3 regions of the Lysobacter yananisis genome follow, and region 3 is predicted to be linked to each of the others. Evidence: riboswitches for the same ligand, from Rfam matches in the RefSeq annotation. Region 3 holds a riboswitch; each other region holds the start of a gene.
What was found. A riboswitch is a leader RNA that binds a small molecule or an ion and turns the genes downstream of it on or off. The one in region 3 is predicted to bind cobalamin.
Positions count from the first base shown of each region.

Region 1: linked by a shared signal. The riboswitch ahead of metE (5-methyltetrahydropteroyltriglutamate--homocysteine S-methyltransferase) and the one ahead of btuB (TonB-dependent vitamin B12 receptor) in region 3 are both predicted to bind cobalamin.
Region 2: linked by a shared signal. The riboswitch ahead of RDV84_RS03575 (CoA-acylating methylmalonate-semialdehyde dehydrogenase) and the one ahead of btuB (TonB-dependent vitamin B12 receptor) in region 3 are both predicted to bind cobalamin.

Region 1 is NZ_CP133568.1:396,854-403,895, forward strand. Features, by position in the region: gene RDV84_RS01765 (ribonucleotide-diphosphate reductase subunit beta) at 1-758, shown strand, start outside; gene RDV84_RS01770 (acyl-CoA thioesterase) at 869-1,249, shown strand; gene RDV84_RS01775 (aldo/keto reductase) at 1,361-2,407, shown strand; gene RDV84_RS01780 (COG3904 family protein) at 2,783-3,952, opposite strand; cobalamin riboswitch at 4,398-4,667, shown strand; gene metE (5-methyltetrahydropteroyltriglutamate--homocysteine S-methyltransferase) at 4,857-7,042, shown strand, end outside.
Region 2 is NZ_CP133568.1:826,545-833,586, forward strand. Features, by position in the region: gene RDV84_RS03570 (acyl-CoA dehydrogenase family protein) at 1-753, opposite strand, end outside; gene RDV84_RS03575 (CoA-acylating methylmalonate-semialdehyde dehydrogenase) at 765-2,279, opposite strand; cobalamin riboswitch at 2,452-2,671, opposite strand; gene RDV84_RS03580 (M23 family metallopeptidase) at 3,051-4,265, shown strand; gene RDV84_RS03585 (DUF2188 domain-containing protein) at 4,582-4,845, opposite strand; gene RDV84_RS03590 (response regulator) at 5,096-5,710, shown strand; gene RDV84_RS03595 (LysR family transcriptional regulator) at 5,771-6,691, opposite strand; gene RDV84_RS03600 (pirin family protein) at 6,803-7,042, shown strand, end outside.
Region 3 is NZ_CP133568.1:2,950,534-2,957,575, reverse strand. Features, by position in the region: gene btuB (TonB-dependent vitamin B12 receptor) at 1-1,803, opposite strand, end outside; cobalamin riboswitch at 1,922-2,176, opposite strand; gene RDV84_RS12505 (TonB-dependent receptor plug domain-containing protein) at 2,527-4,923, shown strand; gene RDV84_RS26355 (DUF6053 domain-containing protein) at 5,029-5,109, shown strand; gene RDV84_RS12500 (amidohydrolase family protein) at 5,303-7,042, shown strand, end outside.

The sequences.
Region 1 (7,042 bases), 2.6 Mb from region 3:
AGCACATCAACGCGCCGGAAGCGCGCATGTACCTGTCGCGGCAGCTGTACGAGGAAGCGCTGCACGTGCAGTTCTACCTGACCCTGCTCGACACCTACCTGCCCGACCCGAACGAGCGCGCCAAGGCCTTCGACGCGGTCGAGAACATTCCCTCGATCCGGGCCAAGGCCGAGTTCTGCTTCCGCTGGATCGACTCGATCCAGGGCGTGCAGCGGATCGAGACGCGCGAGCAGCGCCGCCAGTTCCTGCTCAACCTGATCTGCTTCGCCGGCTGCATCGAAGGCCTGTTCTTCTTCGCCGCGTTCGCCTACGTCTATTACCTGCGCTCGCGCGGCCTGCTCAACGGCCTGGCCTCGGGCACCAACTGGGTGTTTCGCGACGAGAGCTGCCACATGGCGTTCGCGTTCGAGGTCATCCGCACCGCGCGCGAGGAAGAGCCGGACCTGTTCGACGACGAACTGCGCGCGCAGGTGGTGAAGATGTTCGAAGAGGCGGTGGACTGCGAATACCTGTTCGCCCAGGACGTGCTGTCCGGCGGCGTGGTCGGCCTGTCGCTGAAGGACATGCGCCAGTACCTGGAGTACTGCGCCGACCAGCGCATGGTCCAGCTCGGCATGCCCAAGCACTTCGGCGCGACCAACCCGTTTGCGTTCATGGACCTGCAGGACGTGCAGGAAGTGACCAACTTCTTCGAACGTCGGGTGTCGGCGTATCAGGTCGGCGTGCAGGGCGAAGTGGCGTTCGACGAAGCCTTTTGAAGCAGGAGTGAGCGTAGAGGAGCGAGAAGTGAGCGCAGGCTCGCTTCGCCCTCTGCGCTCGCTCGTTTCCCATGCTCATTCCTCACTCCTCTTCGCTCGCTTCTCGCCCCATGACCGAAGCCCGCATGACCGAGATCGTCTTCCCCGACCACACCAACCACCTGGGCACGCTGTTCGGCGGCCAGGCGCTGGCGTGGATGGACAAGGCCGCCTTCATCGCCGCCTCGCGCTACGCGCGCCGCACCGTGGTCACCGCGCGCTCGGAGCAGATCGACTTCCACCTGCCGGTGCCCAAGGGCGCGCTGGTCGAGCTGATCGCGCGCGTGGTCGAAACCGGCCGCACCTCGATGCAGGTCGAAGTCGAGATGATCCGCGAGGACCTGCTGACCGGCGAATCGCAGCTGGCCACGCGCGGGCGCTTCACCATGATCGCGCTCGACGTCGAGGGCAAGCCGACCGCGGTGCCGCCGCTGCCGGCCGCGCAGGCGTAGCCGACGCCGCAACACAGCGATCCGGCGCGCCGCCGCGCCGGCGCAAGCTGCGGATATTCCTCGGCGCGCGCGATTCCTACAGTGCCTCGCACCTCCACTACGGATACCGCGATGCAACTGGACCACTACCGCACCCTCGGCCGCAGCGGCCTGCGCATCAGCCCGATCTGCCTGGGCACCATGACCTTCGGCGACGACTGGGGCTGGGGCAGCGACGAGAACGAAGCGCGGCGCGTGTTCGACGCCTATCTCGAACGCGGCGGCAACTATGTCGACACCGCGAATTTCTACACCGGTGGCAGTTCGGAAACCCTGCTCGGCCGCTTCGCCCAGGGCCGCCGCGACCGCCTGGTGATCGCCACCAAATTCTCGCTGTGCACCGACCCGGGCGATCCCAACGCCGGCGGCAACCACCGCAAGAACCTGCGCCGATCGGTCGAGGCCAGCCTGCGCCGGCTCGGCACCGACTATCTCGATCTGCTCTACCTGCATGCCTGGGATGCGACCACGCCGGTCGAGGAAGTCATGCGCGGTTTCGACGACCTCGTCCGCGCGGGCAAGCTGCTCTACGCCGGCGTCTCCGACCTGCCGGCGTGGCAGGCCGCGCGCATGCAGACCCTGGCCGAACTGCGCGGCTGGTCGCCGCTGGTGGCGCTGCAGACCGAATACAGCCTGGCCCAGCGCGACAGCGAGCGCGAACTGCTGCCGATGGCGCGCGAACTCGGCCTCGGCGTGAGCGCGTGGTCGCCGCTGGCCTCCGGCGTGCTGACCGGCAAGTATTCGCGCGCCGACCTCGACCCGGCCACGGCTCAGGGCCGGCGCGCGGTCGCGATCGGCAACGGCGCGCTGACCGAGCGCGCGCTCGACATCGCCGAGGTCGTGGTCGACATCGCGCGCGAGCTTGAGCGCCCGCCGGCGCAGGTCGCATTGGCGTGGACCTTGCAGCGGCCCGGCGCGATCGTGCCGGTGATCGGCGCGCGTACCGAAGCGCAGCTGGTGCAAAACCTCGGCGCGCTGGAGCTCGCGCTCGGCGCCGCGCAGCTGCAACGGCTGGAACAGGCGAGCGCGATCGCGTTGGGGTTCCCGCACGATTTCCTGGCCCTGCCCGGCATCGTCGGCGCGATGTTCGGCGGCGCGCGGGTGCGACGCGATTGGTGAGGCGCTGGGTAAAGACGGACTTCAAAGCAGAAGGGCGCGGCGACTGAGGGCCGCGCTTTCCGGTACACCACGTCCCCAACTCCGCCACTCCGGTTGCGGGCCGCGCTTTCCACTACAACGCGCTCCCCCACCCCGTCATTCCGGCGAAAGCCGGAACCCACCTTGATTTTGCCGTTCCGCTTTTCCGACCGTCGCAAGAGCAACGGCAAAATGGGTTCCGGCTTTCGCCGGAATGACGGGGTAATGAAGCGGGGCGAATCGGAGGCGAAGCGAAGCCGCGGAACAGACGCGCAGCGCAAACGCCACGGCGAAACGGAACGGAAGCGACGGCAGAGAATCCGCGCGCGGCAGCGCCGCCGCTCGCCTACAGCACGCCTACTTCGCCGCCTTGTCGGCCTTGGCGGGCGGCTCGTTCTTGCCCGCCGCGCCGGCCGGCTTGCCGTCGGCGGGCTCGGCCGCGCCCTCGCCCGCCGCGGCCTCGTCCAGCAACGGCGGCGGCAGGTCGCGCGCGTACAGGTCGGCCGGGCTCTCGCCCGGGCAGGTCTTGTCCGGGAAGCCGAACTGGGCCTGCAACTGCTCGGCGCATTCGGGCATCGACTCGAAGCTCTTGCCGGTGCCCATGCACTGCGCGTCGAACGCGCGGCGGAAGGATTCGCGGCGGCGGACGAAGTCGTCGCCGCACTTGCGCGCCAGACGGATCCGGTCGAGGTCGTCCTGGGCGGCGTTGGTGCCGTCCAGGCCGTATTGCTTGAGTTCGTCCGGGGTCAGGATGCGCAGGTCGCGGTTGGCCACGGTCATCATCAGGTCCGAGACCGCGGTGGCCACGCCGTTGCGCTCCAGGTAATCGCGCACCTGCTGGTTGATCGCGCGCAGTTCGCGGCTGAGCTCGGCGCGCGAGGTGGCGGTGGAGCGGTCGCGCATCAGCCGGTGGATGCCGACCTTGCCCTCGATCGAGCGGGTGTCGCCGGCCGCCAGCACCAGCACGCAGGCGCTGTGGCAGACCGAGTTCTCGCGCACCCAGATCGCCCAGCCCGATTCGGCGATGGAGTCGCCGGCGCGCAGCGCTTCCTCGACGTGGCCACCGCTGGAGTCGATGTCGAGGATGCGGGTCGGGATCTCCATGCGCGCGGCCATCGCCGCGACCCGCTGGGTCAGCGCGGTGAAGCCGGCGCCGATCTTGCCCTGGTAGCGCACCCGCACCACCCCGCGCTGCTGGCACGGCGACATCGCGTCGACCAGGCTGAAGAAGTCCAGCGATTCCAGGGTGTCGCCGTCGCCGAAGCGCGGGTAGTCGTATTCGCAGCTGATCCGGGCGCTGCCGCCGTCGAGCTTGGCCGGCGGCCAGTAGGTGCCCTTGAGGATGTCCTCTTCGCTGACCGCCGCCGGCGCCGGCTTGGGCATCTCGTTCTGGCTGCCCAGGGTCACCGCCGCGGCCGGCGGCGCCTGCGGGTCCCGGCCGCAAGCGGCCAGCGCCAGCGCGCACAACGCCGCGAACGCGGCGGCCAGGAGCCTGCGGGAAAGGAACGGGGAGCGTTGCGGAACCATGTGTCGAGCCACCGGAGTCGGAATCGCGCGGGACCGTCCTGGCCCGCGCCGCGCGCTGCGCCTGCAAACGTTAGCGGCAGGCTCGTCCAAGCTCAACGAGCACGACGCGCGTGGGCGGGCCGGGCTTCATGTTGACGCGGGGCGGATGAACCCGGGGCGAGGACGGACCGCTCGCGCGCGCAACCGACAGGTGCGGCAAACGTGGCGGGAGCGCGGCGATCTGACCGGACAGCATCGGGCCTGAAGGCCCTCCCACGATCGCTGGAGCCTTCGATGTTCCCGCCGCTGCCGCACCGCCCCTGACGCTTGGGAGGGCCTTCAGGCCCGATGCCGTTCGTCCCGGCCCGACCGGTGCCGCAAACCGCCGCAGTGTCATTTGACTTCGCCGGGCCCGCTGCGTACCTTGGCCGCGTCTCGGTGAACATCGCTTCATACAGATAAAGCGATGGGACACGCCGGCCACGGTTGACGCCGCGGCCGGCCAGAGGGAATCCGGTGCGAATCCGGAGCTGCCCCGCAGCGGTATGGGAAACGAACGGGCCTTGGCACTGGGCGGTACGCCTGGGAAGCGGCCTTAGTAGGCGGAGCGAGGGGTGAGCGCAGAGGAGTGAGAAGCGAGTAAAGCCCTTTGGCTTTTGCTCGCTTCTCACTCCTCTGCGCTCACTCCTCGCTCAAAGTCCCGAGCCCGAAGACCTGCCGCGACCGGAAGGTACGCCTTCCGTCCGACTCCGGTCCCGCTTCGCCGTCGCGTCCGCGCGATGCGCGCGGCGGGCCGGCTCGCCCGCGGGGGCGGAGGTCGAAGCCAACGGATCGATCCGCAGTCCGGCGCACCCGCGTCCGGGCCGGCGCGGCCGTGGTCTCCTTCGTTGCCCTGCGTCATGCCCACGCATCGCAGGTATTGATCATGATCAGCGTCACCACCCTCGGCTTCCCGCGCATCGGCGCGCGGCGCGAGCTCAAGCAAGCCCTGGAATCGTTCTGGAAGGGCGACCGCGACGCGGCCGCGCTGCAGGCCACCGCCGCCGGATTGCGCGAACGCCACTGGCGCCTGGCCGTCGCGGCCGGCGCCGACAGCGTGCCGTGCAACGATTTCTCGCTCTACGACCATGTCCTCGACACCGCCGTGCTGTTCGACGCCATCCCGGCCTCGCACCGCGCCGCGTTCGAGGACGATCCGCTCTCTGGCTATTTCGCCCTCGCCCGCGGCCTGCAGGACGGCCGCCGCGACCTGCGCGCGCTGGAAATGACCAAGTGGTTCGACACCAACTACCACTACCTGGTCCCGCAGTTCGAACCCGGCCAGCGCTTCTCGCTGCGCGCCGACAAGCCGCTGGCCGAACTGGCCCAGGCCCGCGCGCTCGGCCTGGACGCGCGGCCGGTGCTGCTCGGCCCGGTCACCCTGCTCAAGCTCGGCAAGCGCACGGACGGCGGCGATCCGCGCGAACTGCTCGACGCGCTGCTGCCGGCCTACGCCGAGCTGCTGGCCACGCTCAAGGCGGCCGGCGCGCAGTGGGTGCAGATCGACGAGCCGGCGCTGGCGCTCGACCTCGACGACGCCGACCGCGCCGCCTACCGCCGCGCCTTCGACGCGCTCGCCCAGGCCGACTCGCCGCAGCGCCTGCTCGCGACCTACTTCGGCGCGCTCGGCGACAACGCCGCGCTGGCCGCGCAGTTGCCGGTCGAAGCGCTGCACTTGGATCTGGTGCGCGCGCCGCAACAGCTCGAAGCGGTGCTGCCGCTGCTGCCGGCCGACCGCGCGCTGAGCCTGGGCGTGGTCGACGGCCGCAACATCTGGCGCGCCGACCTCGACGCCGCGCTGAGCCTGGCCCGCCGCGCCGGCGAACGCGCGCGCTGGCTGGCGCCGTCGTGCTCGCTGCTGCACGTGCCGACCGACCTGGAGCTGGAACGCAAGCTGCCCGGCCCGCTGAAGCAGTGGATGGCGTACGCGAAGCAGAAGATCGAAGAGCTGCGCCTGGTCGCCGGCGCGCTGGCCGGCGACGCCGCGGCCGAAGGCGAACTGGCCCAGGCCGCCAGCGCGCGCGCCGCGCGCCTGGCCTCGCCGCTGCTGCGCAACGCCCAGGTGCGCAAGCTCCTGGCCGCGGTCGAGCCGGCGATGACCCGCCGTGCCAGCGCCTATCCGCAGCGCATCGCGCTGCAGCAGCAACGGCTGAAGCTGCCGCTGTTCCCGACCACCACCATCGGCTCGTTCCCGCAGACCGCGCAGGTGCGCCAGGCCCGCGCCGAACACAAGGCCGGGCGCCTGGACGACGCCGGTTACCGCGCCTTCCTCGAAAACGAAACCGTGCAGTGCCTGCGCGAGCAGGAAGCGCTCGGCATCGACGTGCTGGTGCACGGCGAGTTCGAGCGCAACGACATGGTCGAGTACTTCGGCGAGCAGCTCGACGGCTTCGCCTTCACCTCGCACGGCTGGGTGCAGAGCTACGGCTCGCGCTGCGTCAAGCCGCCGGTGCTGTTCGGCGACGTCGCCCGGCCCAGGCCGATGACGGTGGAATGGAGCCGCTTCGCCCAGGACCACGCCGCCAAGCCGGTCAAGGGCATGCTGACCGGGCCGGTGACGATCCTGCAGTGGTCGTTCGTGCGCGACGACCAGCCGCGCGCCGACAGCTGCCGGCAGATCGCCCTGGCCCTGCGCGAGGAAGTGCTGGACCTGGAGGCGGCCGGCATCGCCGCGATCCAGATCGACGAGCCGGCGCTGCGCGAAGGCCTGCCGCTGCGCCGCGCCGACTGGCCGGCGTACCTGGCCTGGGCCGGCGAGAGCTTCCGCCTCGCCGCCAGCGGCGTCGGCGACGCGACCCAGATCCACACCCACATGTGCTACGCCGAGTTCAACGACATCATCGACGCGGTCGCCGCGCTCGACGCCGACGTGATCTCGATCGAGACCTCGCGCTCGCGCATGGAGCTGCTCGACGCGTTCGTGCGCTACCGCTACCCCAACGGCATCGGCCCGGGCGTGTACGACATCCACTCCCCGCGCGTGCCCGACGAAGCGGAGATGCGCGAGCTGCTCGACAAGGCGCTGGACGTGCTGGAACCGGCGCAGCTGTGGGTCAATCCGGACTGCGGCCT
Region 2 (7,042 bases), 2.1 Mb from region 3:
GTTGAGGCGGCCGCCGTCGAGGCCCTTCATCGCGATCTTGAAGCCGTCGCCTTCCGCGCCGAGCAGGTGGTCGGCCGGCACGCGTACGCCTTCGAACGAAATGCCGCGGGTGGGCTGGCTGTTCCAGCCCATCTTCTCTTCCTTGCGCCCGTAGACGATGCCGGCCGCGTCGGCCGGCACCGCGAACGCGCTGATGCCGCGCGCGCCGTCGCCGCCGGTGCGCGCCATCACCACCAGCAGGTCGGTCGAGCCGGCGCCGGAGATGAAGGCCTTGGCGCCGTCGATGACGTAGTCGCCGCCGTCGCGCCGCGCGCGCGTGCGCAGCGAGGCCGCGTCCGAACCCGCGCCGGGCTCGGTCAGGCAGTACGAAGCCAGCTTGCGCCCGCTGGCCAGTTCCGCGCCCCAGCGCGCGCGCAGCGCCGGGGCGGCGTGCGCGGCGAACATCCAGGTGGCCATGTTGTGGATGCTGATGAAGGCGGCGGTGGAGGGATCGGCCGCGGCCAGTTCCTCGAACACGATCGCCGCGTCGAGCCGGGTCAGGCCGGAGCCGCCGGCCGCCTCGTCCACGTACAAGCCGCAGAAGCCCAGTTCGCCGGCCTGGGCGATGGCTTCGCGCGGAAACACGCTGTGCGCGTCCCAGTGCGCCGCATGCGGCGCGAGTTCGGCGCGGGCGAAATCGCGCGCGGCCTCGCGGTAGGCCGCCTGTTCTTCGCTGAGCCCGGTCGGCGCGGCCGGATGAACCTGCCAGTCCATGACCGCGGCCATCACTTGAGGCTGATCGTGGTGTTGACGCCGTGGCCCAGCGTGTCGTCGTCGAACCAGCGCGCGGTGACCGTCTTGGTCTGGGTGTAGAAGGTCACGGCCTGTTTGCCGTAGGGGCCGAGGTCGCCGAGCTTGGACGCGCGCGAGCCGCTGAAGGAGAACAGCGGCACCGGCACCGGGATCGGCACGTTGATGCCGACCTGGCCGACATCGATGTCCTCCTGGAAACGCCGCGCGGCCGCGCCGGACTGGGTGAAGATCGCGGTGCCGTTGCCGTTGGGATTGGCGTTGACCAGTTCGATCGCCTCGTCCAGCGTCTCCGCGCGCAGGATCACCAGCACCGGGCCGAAGATTTCCTCGTCGTAGATGCGCATGCCGGGCGCCGCGCCGGAGAAGATCGTCGGACCGACGAAGTTGCCGCGTTCGTAACCCGGCACCGCCGGCGCGCGACCGTCGAGTTCGAGCGTGGCGCCCTGCTCGACGCCGGAGGCGATCAGGCCCTCCACCCGCTCGCGCGCGGCGCAGGAGATCACCGGGCCGACGTCGGTGCCGGCCTCGGTGCCGGCGTTGACCTTGAGCGTCTTCGCCTTGGCCACCAGGTCGGCGATCCAGTCGTTGGCCGCGCCGACCAGCACCGCGGTCGAGGCCGCCATGCAGCGCTGCCCGGCCGCGCCGAACGCGGCGCCGGCGAGCGCGTTGAGCGTCTGCTCCTTGTTCGCGTCGGGCAGCACCACCGCGTGGTTCTTCGCGCCCATCATGCATTGCACGCGCTTGCCGGCGAGCGAGGCGCGCTGGTAGACGTGGGTGCCGACCTTGGTCGAACCCACGAACGACACCGCCTTGATGTCGGGGTGGTCGCAGATCGCATTGACCGCGGTTTCGCCGCCGTGGACGACGTTGAGCACGCCCTTGGGAATGCCCGCCTGCAACGCCAGCTCGCACAGGCGCATGGTCACCAGCGGGTCCTGCTCGGACGGCTTGAGCACGAAGGTGTTGCCGGTGGCGATGGCCATCGGGAACATCCACAGCGGGATCATCGCCGGGAAGTTGAACGGGGTGATGCCGGCGCACACGCCCAACGGCTGCAGCAGGGTGTAGGTGTCGACGCCGCCGGCGACGTTGTTGGCCAGTTCGCCCAGCTGCAGGTTGCCGATCGCCGCGGCGTGCTCGACCACTTCCAGGCCGCGGAACACATCGCCTTCCGCGTCGGGCAGGGTCTTGCCCTGTTCGGCGGTGAGGATCGCCGCCAGTTCGCCCATGTGCTCGCGGATCAGCTGCTGGTACTTGAGGAAGATCCGCGCGCGCGCGCCGATCGGCGTCTTGCGCCAGGTCTTGAACGCGCGCTGCGCGGCGGCGACGGCGGCGTCGATTTCCGCCGGCGTCGCCATCGGCACGCGCGCAAGCACGGCCTGGGTGGCGGGATTGACCACGTCGCGCCAGTGCGCGGTGGAGGATTCGACGAACTCGCCGTCGATCAGCAGCTTGACGGTCGCGACGTCGGTCGCGACTGCGTGCATGTCGTTCATGTTGGTCTCCGGATCGCACACCCGCGAAGGCAGGCGCTGCGCGAACGAAGACCGGGCGAAAGGCGGGCGCACGCGCGCCGCACCGCATCCGCTCGTCAGGTCGCCCGCCGCAACGCCCGAGGAGAACGCCGCGGCGCGGGCCGCGGCAAAGCCGCGTGCGCCGTCCCGACGTCCGCCACAGGCCGGTCTCCGGACTCGCGAGCGACGCGGATGCGTCCCGCCGGCGCCTTCCCGCGCGTTCGCGCAGTGGCCGATGCCGGCTGTAACTCGCCTACCGTTGCGGGGGCAGTGCCGGAATGGGACTCGCGTCCGCACCGGCTTCCCGTTTCACCCTGCGCGCTCGCTGGAGCGGGCGGCAGGACACCTGTGGCGCGCGCAGTGTAGTGGTTCGGCGGCGACAGCCACAAGCTGCGCCGCGGTATGGTCGCCGGCCGGCGCCTTCGTTCGCGCCGTCGGCGACGCGCGGCGGGCATCGCGCCGCGACCGACGCGCGCGGCGCTGCGACACGGCGAATGCGCGTTCGCGACGCGATGAACCGCGCGCCCGGCGAGCGCCATTTCATCCACCTGAATTGCACATCGCACCGCCGCCGCGACTTGGCCGATCGGCGGGATCGACGCCGCGCCCGGCTGCGCGCGAAGGCGCGTATAAGGGCCTCAGGCGGCCTGATTGCAGGCAACACCGGGACGTCCGCGCTCGTCCGCGCGCCGCCGGCCCACAGCGCGAATCACGCCGCGTCGCGGCCTGCTCAAGGAGAACCACATGCTCAGGAAGAACCGCATGCCCGAACACCACCGCGCCTCGAACAACGCGAATGCCCGCCGCGCGCGCGGCGCGCCGGCGCTGTGCCTGGCCCTCGCGCTCGCCGCTTCGTCGCTCCCGGCGTCGGCAGCCGACGACGCCGCGCCGCGCGATGTAAGCGGCACGGCGCCCAATGCCAGCGCCGGCGGCGCTTATGCGGTGGCCGAACACGGCGAGCATCTGTCGCCGCAGTTCCGCCAGCGCGCCTGGAACGACATCCGCGACAACGCGCGCAAGCTCAAGCTCGCCGCCGCGCCGCGATCCTCGGCGCGTTCGCTCGGCGGTTTCGCCTGGCCGCTGGCGCTCAACAACGGCCTGGCCGATCCGGGCTATCACGCGATCTCGAACTACGTCGACCAGGCCGGCGCCGGCCAGGTCCTCGACTACAGCTGCGGCGCGCGCAGCTACGACGGCCATCGCGGCACCGACTATTACCTGTGGCCGTTCTCCTGGTACAAGATGGACAACAATCAGGTGAAGGTGATCGCCGCGGCGGCGGGCACCATCGTCGGCCGCTACGACGGCAATTTCGACCGCAGTTGTTCGGTCAACAACAACAACTGGAACGCCGTCTACGTCCAGCACGCCGACGGCTCGGTCGCCTGGTACGGCCACATGAAGAACGGCTCGGTCACCGCCAAGGGCGTCGGCGCGAGCGTGGCGCAGGGCGAGTACCTCGGCATCGTCGGCAGTTCCGGCAGTTCGACCGAGCCGCACCTGCACTTCGAGGTCTACGACGCCAACGCCAACCTCATCGATCCTTACGCCGGCTCGTGCAACGGCCTGAATCTGTCTTCGGCCTGGGCCGCGCAGCGGCCGTACTACGACTCGGCGATCAACAAGCTGATCGTCGGCAACGCCCAACCGGCGTTCGCGTCGTGCCCGAACGCGGAGAGTCCGAACGAGAACACCGCGCTGCGCTACGGCCAGCAGGCCTCGTTCAGCGCGTTCTACCGCGACCAGCTCAACGGCCAGCAGAGCCAGTACCGGATCCTGCGGCCGAACGGCACGGTGTTCGCCTCGTGGACGCACAACGGCCCGGCGCCGCATTACGCCTCGTCGTGGTGGAACTGGACCTGGAGCAGTTTCGCGCCGAGCGGGCCGGCGGGCGTCTGGCGCTTCGAGGTCGCCTACAACGGCACGACCTACAGCAAGAACTTCACCTTGTCGCCCTGACCCCGGGGAGTCCCAGGCTCGGCGCCGCCGGTGGCGGTGCCGGGCCGTCGGCGGTGCGGCGGCGATAGCCGCACGCATCGCCGCGGCGGGGTACGAGCAGCGCTTGCGTTCGCGTGCGCCGCCGTCGCGGCGCGCCAGCGCCCGATGCGCGCTTGCGCTTCGACGGTGCGATGGCTGGGCCGGCGGCGATCCTTCCGCGCGATCCGAACCAGCGACGCGGCCGTTGCAAGCGCTCGGCCGCGCAAGGTTGATCGCGTGAACGCACGCGGCCCTACCCTCGTCCGCGACGCTTGGCGCGGTCGCTACCGCCGCGGCCTCACTGCCGCCGCCACTCCGCGCACATCGCGCCGGCCGTGCCGCCGAGGAACACCGCTTCGCGGTCCATGCGCCCGTCCAGGCGCTGCACCCAGACCTCGGTGTGGCCGCCGGTGTCCTGGTTCTGCCGGCGCGCGCGCACCCGCGCCGCGGCGCTGGCGATGTCGCGGGTGGGGAACGCGATCTCTTGCGAACCGTTGATGCGCAGGCGCCAGAACCGCTGCGCGTGGGATACGACTTCGTAGATCGTCACCAGCGTGGACATCGGCACTCCATGCGGTCCGGCGATGCGGGGTGGCGCCACGCTAACAAAGCCCAAACGTGATGAATGTAGGAAAACCCCGATTCACCGTCGGCATGCGTCTACACAAGCGTAGACACCCGGTTACGTAACGTAGTCATCCGCCGACGTTCGCGTCGGCGCACCGCACTTTGCCCGCGGGCGAGTTGCGGACCTCGGAAACGGCCTGGACATTCGCTCGCATCATCTACGGAGCGATAAGGAAATGATCCGGGTGTTCATCGTCGATGACCAGCCATTGGTCCGTCACGGACTGCGCTGGATCCTGGGCGCGCACAGCGACATCGACGTGGTCGGCGAAGCCGGCGATCCGCACGAGGCGGTCCAGCGATTGGACCAGTCCGCGGCGGACGTGGCCTTGTGCGGCTTCAACCTGCCCGACGACGACGGCCTGGGCCTGGTGCAGCGGCTGCTGCGGCACGATCCCGCGCTGCGCATCCTGATCGTGTCGGTGGTCGGCGACGGGCCGATGCCGCGCCGCCTGCTCGCCGCCGGCGCGCTGGGCTACGTGTCCAAGACCCGCGACGCCGCGGTGGTGGTGCGCGCGCTGCGCGAAGTCGCCGCGGGCCGTCGTTTCATCGACGACTCGCTCGGCGGCCGCATCCTGTTCGAGTCCTCGCCGTTCGACCGGCTCAGCCCGCGCGAGTTGGAAGTGACCCGGCTGATGGTCGAGGGCCGGCGCAACCACGAGATCGCACTGGCCCTGCGCGTGGCCGAATCGACCGTGCGCACGCTGCGTTCGCGCGCGCTGGGGAAGCTGGACGTGCGCGGCGAAGGGGCGTTGATGCGGTTGGCGATCGACCATGGGTGGGTCGCGCGCGGGGGATGAAACGCGATGGCACCGGGCGCGCGATGCTGGCGGAGCCGCCGGCGATCCGCTCACGTCCGCTCACCCCTGCGGATCGGCCCACGGCGCGCGTTCGAACTGCTGCGCCAGGTATTCGATCAGGGCCTGCACCCGCGCCGGCCGCTCGCGCCCCGGCGGGGTGACCACGTGCAAGGCGATCGGCGGCGGCGCCCACTGCGGCATCACGATCTCCAGCGCGCCGCTGCGCAGTTCGCGCCAGACCAGGAACTCCGGCTGCAGCGCCAGCCCCAGCCCCGCCAGCAACGCGGGATTGAGCGCCTCGGCGTTGTTGACCCGCAACGGCGCCGGCACGCTCAACGAGAAGTCGCCGTGGCGCGCATGGTGGAAGCGCCAGGCGTTGCCGAAACGCGAGTACGCGTAGGCCAGCGCGCTGTGGCCGGCGAGTTCGCGCGGATGGGTCGGCCGCCCGCGCGCGTCCAGGTACGCCGGCGCCGCCACCAGCACGATGCGCACGCCGCACAGGCGCCGCGCCAGCAGGCTCGAATCGGCCAGCGCCGAGATGCGCAGGGCGAGGTCGTAGCCGCCGCCGACCAGGTCGGTGACGCCGTCGTCGAAGTCGATGTCCAGCGCGATCTCCGGATAGCGCTGCATGAACTGCGGCAACAACGGCGCCAGGTGGGCGACGCCGAACGACATCGGCGCGGCCAGCCGCACCCGTCCGCGCGGACTGCGCGCCTGGGCGGTGACCTCGGCCTCCACCGCCTCGCCTTCGGCCAGGATGCGCCCGGCGCGTTCGAGCGCGCCGCGGCCGCTCTCGGTCAGCGAGATGCGCCGCGAAGTCCGGTGCAGCAACGTCGTCTTGAGCCGGGTTTCCAGGCGCGAGACGGCCTTGGACACGGTCGCCTGCGACAGGCGCAGTTCCTCCGCCGCGCGAGCGAAGGAGCCCAGTTCGGCGACCTTGGCGAAGATCGCCCAGGCTTCCAGGTCGGGGAGTCGGGTCATGTCGTCATTACACCACTTTTGGAAACGATGGTTTTCTATCGTTTCTATTCTAAACCCGATCGCGCAGGCCTATCGTTTCCCCATCGACCGCACACACAAGGAAACGCCGACATGATCGAACTGCGCCCCTATTCCAGCCTCGGCGGCGAAAACCACGGCTGGCTCGACGCCAAGCACCACTTCTCCTTCGCCGGCTACCGCGACGCCGCGCGCATGGGCTGGGGCGCGCTGCGGGTCTGGAACGACGACACCATCGCCGCCAACACCGGCTTCCCGCCGCACTCGCACGCCGACATGGAGATCATTACCTACGTCCGCGACGGCGCCATCACCCACCAGGACAACCTCGGC
Region 3 (7,042 bases):
GAACAGGTTGTTGGCCGCCAGCTGCACGCTCCAGTCCGTGCCCAGCGCGTAGCCCAGGCGCAGGTCGGCCAGGGCGTAGCCGCCGAGTTCGCGCTTGTTGGCGAGGTCGTCGTAGCGCTGGCCGGCGGCGTAGACGCTGGCGCCGAGCGAGAACGCGTCGCCGCGGTCGAGTTCGAAGCGGCGGTCCAGGTCGATGCGCGCGCTCTGCCGCACGCGCCGCGGCAGGATGTTGTCGCGGTAGCCGCCGCGGCTGTCGTTGCGCGGGTCCAGCCAGGTCGCGCTGGCGCGCAGGTCCCAGCCGGCCACGCGCGTGTCCAGCGCCGCTTCCAGGCCGCGGATGCGGGCGCGGTCGACGTTGCCGGGCAGGCCGATGGAGGCGTCGTAGGCGATCAGATCGTCGATCCGGGTCTGGTAGGCGTTGAGCGACCACACCTGGCGGCCGCCCTCGCCGAAGGTGCCGCGCAGGCCCAGTTCGAAGCTGCGCGAGGTTTCCGGGCCCAGGTCCGGATTGCCGTACCCCGGGTAATACAGCTCGTTGAAGGTCGGCGCCTTGAACGCGGTGCCGTAGCTCGCGGTCAGCCGCAGCGCGTCGGCGAAGTTCCAGCCCCACAGCACGCTGCCGGTGGTTTCGCCGCCGAACTGGCTGTCGTCGTCGCGGCGCAGGCTGGCCTGCAGCGCGTGCGCGCCGAACTCGCGCTGGTACTGGCCGAACGCGCCGCGCAGCACGCGCGCGTCGCGCTTGTAGGCGGTGTTGCTTTCGACTTCGTCGCGCTGCCAGTCGAAGCCCAGGCTCAGCAGGCCGCCGCCGAGGCCGAGGTCGCCCTGCAGCGAGCCGAGCTGGCGGCGGGTGTCGAAGGTGCTGGAGTACTTGCCGTCCTTGTATTGCTCGCTGAGGTCCCAGCTGCGGCCGGCGTTGAGGCTCAACGCGAGGCGGTCGCTCGGGCGGTAGCGCAGCTTCGCGCCGGCGACCTGCTGGACGGTGTCGGCCTGGTTGTTCTGGCTGCCGTCGTATTCGTTGTAACCCTCGGCTCGAAACACCCGCGCCTCGCCGTCCCACTGCTCGTTGAAGCGGTAGCCGCCCTGCAGGGTCAGCGACGAATTGCGGTAGCCGTCGCGATCGGGCGAATAGGTGAAGCAGCCGGCGCCGCCCGGCGACGGCTTGCCGCGGCAGGCGTCGATGCCGTCGGTGTCCTCGTGCGCGGCGTTGATCGAATACCAGCCGCGCTCGCCCTTTCCGGCCACGCCGGCGGACGCGCGATGGGTCTTGTTGCTGCCGATGCCGACGCTGAAGCTCGGCGCGAACGGCCCCTGCGGGCGGCGGGTGAAGATCTGGATCACGCCGCCGATGGCTTCCGAGCCGTACAGGCTGGAGAACGGGCCGCGCACGATCTCCACGCGCTCGATCTGCTCGACCGGGATGTCCTGCAGCGAGGCGCCGCCGCTGGTGGCCGAACCGAGCTTGATCCCGTCGACCAGCACCAGCACGTGATCGGATTCGCTGCCGCGCAGGAACAGCGAGGTGCTTTTGCCCGGCCCGCCGTTGTTGGCCAGCGACGCGCCCGGCGTGCCGCGCAACAGGTCCGGCAGCGACGAAGGCTGCAGGCGCTCGATGTCGGCGCGGTCGATCACGGTGACCGCGGCCAGGGTCGCGTCCTGGGTCTGCGCGGTGCGGGTGGCGGTGACCACGACCTGGTCGAGATCGACCGCCGGCGCGGCAGGGGCGGTGGCGGCCGCGGCGGACAGGGCGATGGCCAGGGCCGGCGCGAGCGCGCGGCGCGGGGAACGGACGAAGCGGTGCTGCATGGCCTGCGGGTCTCCAGGGCCGCGCTCTCCCGCGCGGCCGACAAGGGTCGGGACCGGCGCGAAAACAGCGCGGAAGGACACGCACAGGCGCGCTCGCTCCGCCACCAGGCCCGCCGCCGGTCGGTTCGCGCTCCAGGCCGGTCTCCGGGCTTGCGAGTGGAACCTGTCGAGCGTCCTTGTCCGAGGTTCCGGCGCCGCGCCTTCCCATGCATGAAGCACAGTGGCCGTTGCGGTGCGTGGACTCGCCTACCGTTGCGGGGGCAGCTCCGGCTTGAGCGCGCGGACCGTTCTGGCGAACAGACCCGCGGCGCGACCGGATTCCCGTTTCAATCGCCGGACTGTGCCGGCGATCACCTTGAGCGCGCGCATCTTAACAGTCGCGACGCCCGGGCGAGCGAACGGCACCGCCAGCACGCGGCCCTGTTTCGGACCGGTCCTATTCAATCGTCGCCGCATCCGCGGCCATGCTGGCGGCGGGCCTGCGTGCGATCGGGCCCCGCGCCACACCCCCGATCCTTGTTCGTTTTCCGGCCGCCGGCTCGCCGCGCATATGCGACCGGCGGTTCTTTTTGCCCGCGATCCGCGGCGCAGCGCCGAAAACGAGGCGCCTACCACTTTTTGATTACTTGCGTTAGCCGGTTCCTGGCCGCTTCATTGACCGGGTTGTTATGACCGTGTTAAACCCGGATGACATCGCTGTCAGTCCCCCATGCAGGAGTCTTCATGCACGCCAGCCGCACGCTCGCCCGCCCCGGTCTCCGCGTCCGCCACCCGCTCGCCCTCGGCTTGGCCATCGCCTTGAGCCTGACCGCCGCCCCCGCCGTCCTGGCCCAGCAACCCGCCCAGGCCGACGCCAAGACCCTCGACCAGGTCATCGTCACCGGCACGCGCGTGTCCGACCGCACCGTCGCCGAGTCGACCGCGCCGATCGACATCATCACCCCCGAGACCCTGGAAGCCACCGGCACGGTCGAGCTGGCGACCGCGCTGTCGCGCGCCCTGCCCTCGCTGAACTTCCCGCGCCCGGCGATCACCGACGGCACCGACGCGGTGCGCCCGGCGCAGTTGCGCGGCCTCGCGCCCGATCAGGTGCTGGTGCTGGTCAACGGCAAGCGCCGCCACACCACCGCGCTGATCAACCTCAACGGCAGCCAGGGCCGCGGCTCTTCGCCGGTGGACCTCAACGCGATCCCGATCGCCTCGATCGAGCGAGTGGAAGTGCTGCGCGACGGCGCGTCCGCGCAGTACGGCTCCGACGCCATCGCCGGCGTGGTCAACGTGGTGCTGAAGGGTTCCGGCAGCGGCGGCTCGATCGCCGCGCGCTACGGCCAGTACAGCGCCGGCGACGGCGAGCAGTACCAGCTCTCCGGCGACCTCGGCCTGGAAGGCGAGCGCGGCTGGCTGCGCCTGGCCGCGCAAGGCGGCCACCAGGACAACACCAACCGCGCGCGGCCGTTCCAGGGCGTGGTCGAACAGCGCTACGGCGATCCGGAGATCGACCACGGCGCGTTCTCCTACAACGGCGAATTCAAGCCGGTGGACTACCTGTCGTTCTATTCCTTCGGCAGCTACAGCGAACGCGACGTGCTGTCGAACGGCTATTTCCGCTTCGCCGCCGATCCGCGCAACATCCCCTCGATCTATCCCAACGGTTTCCTGCCGCAGATCCACAACGTCAGCAAGGACCGCGCCGCGGTGTTCGGCGTGCGCAGCGAAACCGCCGGCGGCACCCAGATCGACCTGAGTTACAACTACGGCCACAACGGCCTGACCTTCGACATCGAGAACACGCTCAACCGCAGCCTGGGCCCGAGTTCGCCGACCAAGTTCTACGCCGGCGCGCTGGAAGTGACCCAGCACGTGTTGAACCTGGACTTCACCCGCCCGGTGGACTTCGGCTGGAAGTACCCGATCACCTTCGCCTGGGGCGCGGAATGGCGCGGCGAGGAATTCAGCCAGCGCGCCGGCGAGTTCCTGTCCTACGCCAACGGCGGCGTGCCCGCGTCCAACGGCCAGGTGCTGCCGGGCGCGCAGGTGTTCTCGGGCTTCCGCGCCAGCGACGCCGGCGAGTTCGACCGCCACAGCTATTCGTTCTATCTCGACGTGGAAGGCGACCTGACCGACAAGTTCTCCGCCGGCCTGGCCGCGCGCTACGAGAGCTACAGCGACTTCGGCGACACCACCTCGGGCAAGCTGTCGGCGCGCTACGCCTTCACCGACGCGGTCGCGCTGCGCGCCACCGTGTCCACCGGCTTCCGCGCGCCGTCGCTGCAGCAGCAGTACTTCCAGTCCATCGCCACCAACTTCATCAGCGGCGTGCCGTACGAGATCGGCACCTTCCGCGTCGACAACCCGGCCGCGGTGGCGTTGGGTTCGGAACCGCTGAAGGCAGAGGAATCGACCAACTACAGCCTGGGCCTGGTGCTGCAGCCGGCCGACGGCCTGTACATCACCCTCGACGCGTACCAGATCAAGGTCGACGACCGCATCCTGCTGTCGGAGAACCTGACCAGCACCGCGGTGCGCAACTACCTGCAGGCCAACGGCTATCCCGGCATCGGCGGCGGCCGCTATTTCACCAACGCGGTCGACACCAAGACCCAGGGCGTGGACCTGATCGCGACCTACGGCTGGGACGTCGGCAACGGCAAGCTCAGCACCACCGCCGGCTACAACTATTCCAAGACCGAGATCGAGAACATCGCGCCGAACCCGCCGCGGCTGGCGGCGATCGACCCGGCCGCGGTGCGCATCGGCCGCACCGAGATCGGCCGCATCACCAAGGGCGCGCCGCGCGACAAGTTCTTCCTCGCCGGCGACTGGAAGAGCGGCAACTGGAACCTCACCGCCACCGCCACCCGCTACGGCGAGTTCACCGAACTGCACGCGAGCGACCCGTTGCAGGACCAGACCTTCAGTGCCAAGTGGACCCTGGACCTGGCCGCGACCTACCGCCTGGACCGCTGGGACTTCACCGTCGGCGGCGACAACGTGCTCAACGAATACCCCGACGAGTCCAAGCTGGTGCGCGGCACCCGCAACTACCTGCCGTACAACACCGCCTCGCCGTTCGGGTTCAACGGCGCGTTCGCGTACTTGAAGGTGGGTTACAAGTGGTGAGGCGCTCGGCGCGCTGAAACCTGAGCGCATGAAGGCCCGGGCCCAGTCCCGGGCCTTCGCGCTTTTGCGGGAGGGCCTGCATGCTGCTTTTGTGGGAAGGGCTGCATGCTCTTGTGGGATGGCCTTCATGCTTTTGTGGGAGGACCTTCAGGCCCGATGCTTTCCGGTCAGGTCGCCGCGACCTGAGATAAAAGCATCGGGCCTGAAGGCCCTCCCACAGAGATTTCCCACAAGAGCCTTCCCACAAGACCTTCCGACAAAGCCGGCGACCACCCGTCGGCACGCGAGTCCCCACTGCCGGCACATCCTCGCGCCGCGCAGATCGGCTATACCGCATCGGTACCGTCCTGCCACCAGCACGCCACCCCGGAGCCCTTCGATGCGCCCGATCGCCCTGCTGTCGCTGTCCCTCGCCCTCGCCGCCGCGCTGAGCGCGCATGCCGCGCCCGCCACCCGCGACTACGCCGTGCTGATGCAAGGCCGCAGCGCCGGCGAACAGAAAGTGACCACCGCCGACGACGGCTCGGTCCGGGTCGAGTTCCACTACACCGACCGCGGCCGCGGCGACCGCAGCAGCACCGGCTGGCGCCTCAACGACGACGGCACCCTGCGCGAGTACAGCGGCCGCGGCAACGACTACCTGCTGACCCCGTTCGAGGAAAGCTACCGGGCCGAATCGGGCAGCGCGCGCTGGAAGAACCCGAGCGAAAGCGGCGAGCGCGCGCTGACCGCGCCGGCGTTCTTCCTGCCGCTGCAGGCCGCCCCGGAAGCCACCGGCGCGCTCGCCCGCGCCCTGCTCAAGGCGCCGCAGCGCACGCTCGAGCTGTTGCCGGCCGGCGAGGCGCGGATCGAACGCGTCGGCGAACACCCCATCGCCGGCCGCGACGGCACGGTCACGCTGCAGCTCTACAGCATCCTCGGGCTCGACTTCACCCCGCGCATGGTCTGGCTGCGCGAGGACGGCCGCACCGCCGCGACCATCGCCGCCTCGGGCTGGTTCGTCACCGTCGACCGCGAGTTCGAACCGGCGGTGGCGAAACTGACCGAGCTGCAGGAAGCCGCCGGCGCGCGCTGGGGCGCCGATTTCGCCCAGCGCCTCACCCATGCGCCCAAGGGCCCGCTGCTGATCCGCAACGCGCGCCTGTTCGATCCGCGCGACCTCAGCGTCGAGGCCGGCACCAGCGTGCTGATCGAGAACGAACGCATCGTCCGGGTCGGCCCCGACGCGCAGGTGCGCGCGCCGCGCGGCGCGGAAACGATCGACGCGCGCGGCCGCTTCCTGATGCCCGGCCTGTGGGACGTGCACAAGCACTACAGCAGCACCGAGGACGGCGCGCTCGACATCGCCGCCGGCGTCACCAGCGCGCGCGACATCGCCAACAACTTCGACACCTTCCTGCAACGCGTCGAACGCTTCGACGCCGGCAGCGAGATCGGCCCGCGCGTGCTCAAGGCCGGCTTCATCGACGGCCCCGGCCCCTACGCCGGCCCGACCAAGATGCTGGTGTCCACGCCCGAGGAAGCGGTCAAGGCGGTGGATTTCTACGCCGACCGCGGCTACATGCAGATCAAGAGCTATTCCTCGCTGAAGCCCGAACTGGTGCCGGTGATCGCCGACCGCGCCCACGCCCGCGGCCTGCGCTACAGCGGCCACGTGCCGGCGACGATGTCGGCGCGCCAGTTCATCGAGGGCGGCGCCGACGAACTGCAGCACATGATCTACGTCGAGCTGAACTTCATGTACCCCAAGGTCGAGGACACCCAGGGCATGAAGCGGCTGACCGCGGTCGCCGAACACGCCCACGAGTACCCGCCCGAAGCGCCGAAGGTGCGCGAGTTCATCGACTTCCTCAAGCGCCACCGCACCGTGCTCGACCCGACCATGGCGCTGGGCGAGGACCTGTTCGGCGGCGATCCCACCGACAAGACCCCGCCGGGCCTGCGCGGCGTCGCCGAACGTCTGCCGCCGCAGGCGCGGCGCAACCTCAGCTGGGGCGCGCTGAAGCCGCCGCACGGCAAGGAAGAGGCCTACCAGCAGGCGTTCCCGAGCATGCTCAAGCTGCTCAAGGCGCTGCACGACGCCGGCGTGACCATCCTGCCCGGCACCGACGCGATGGCC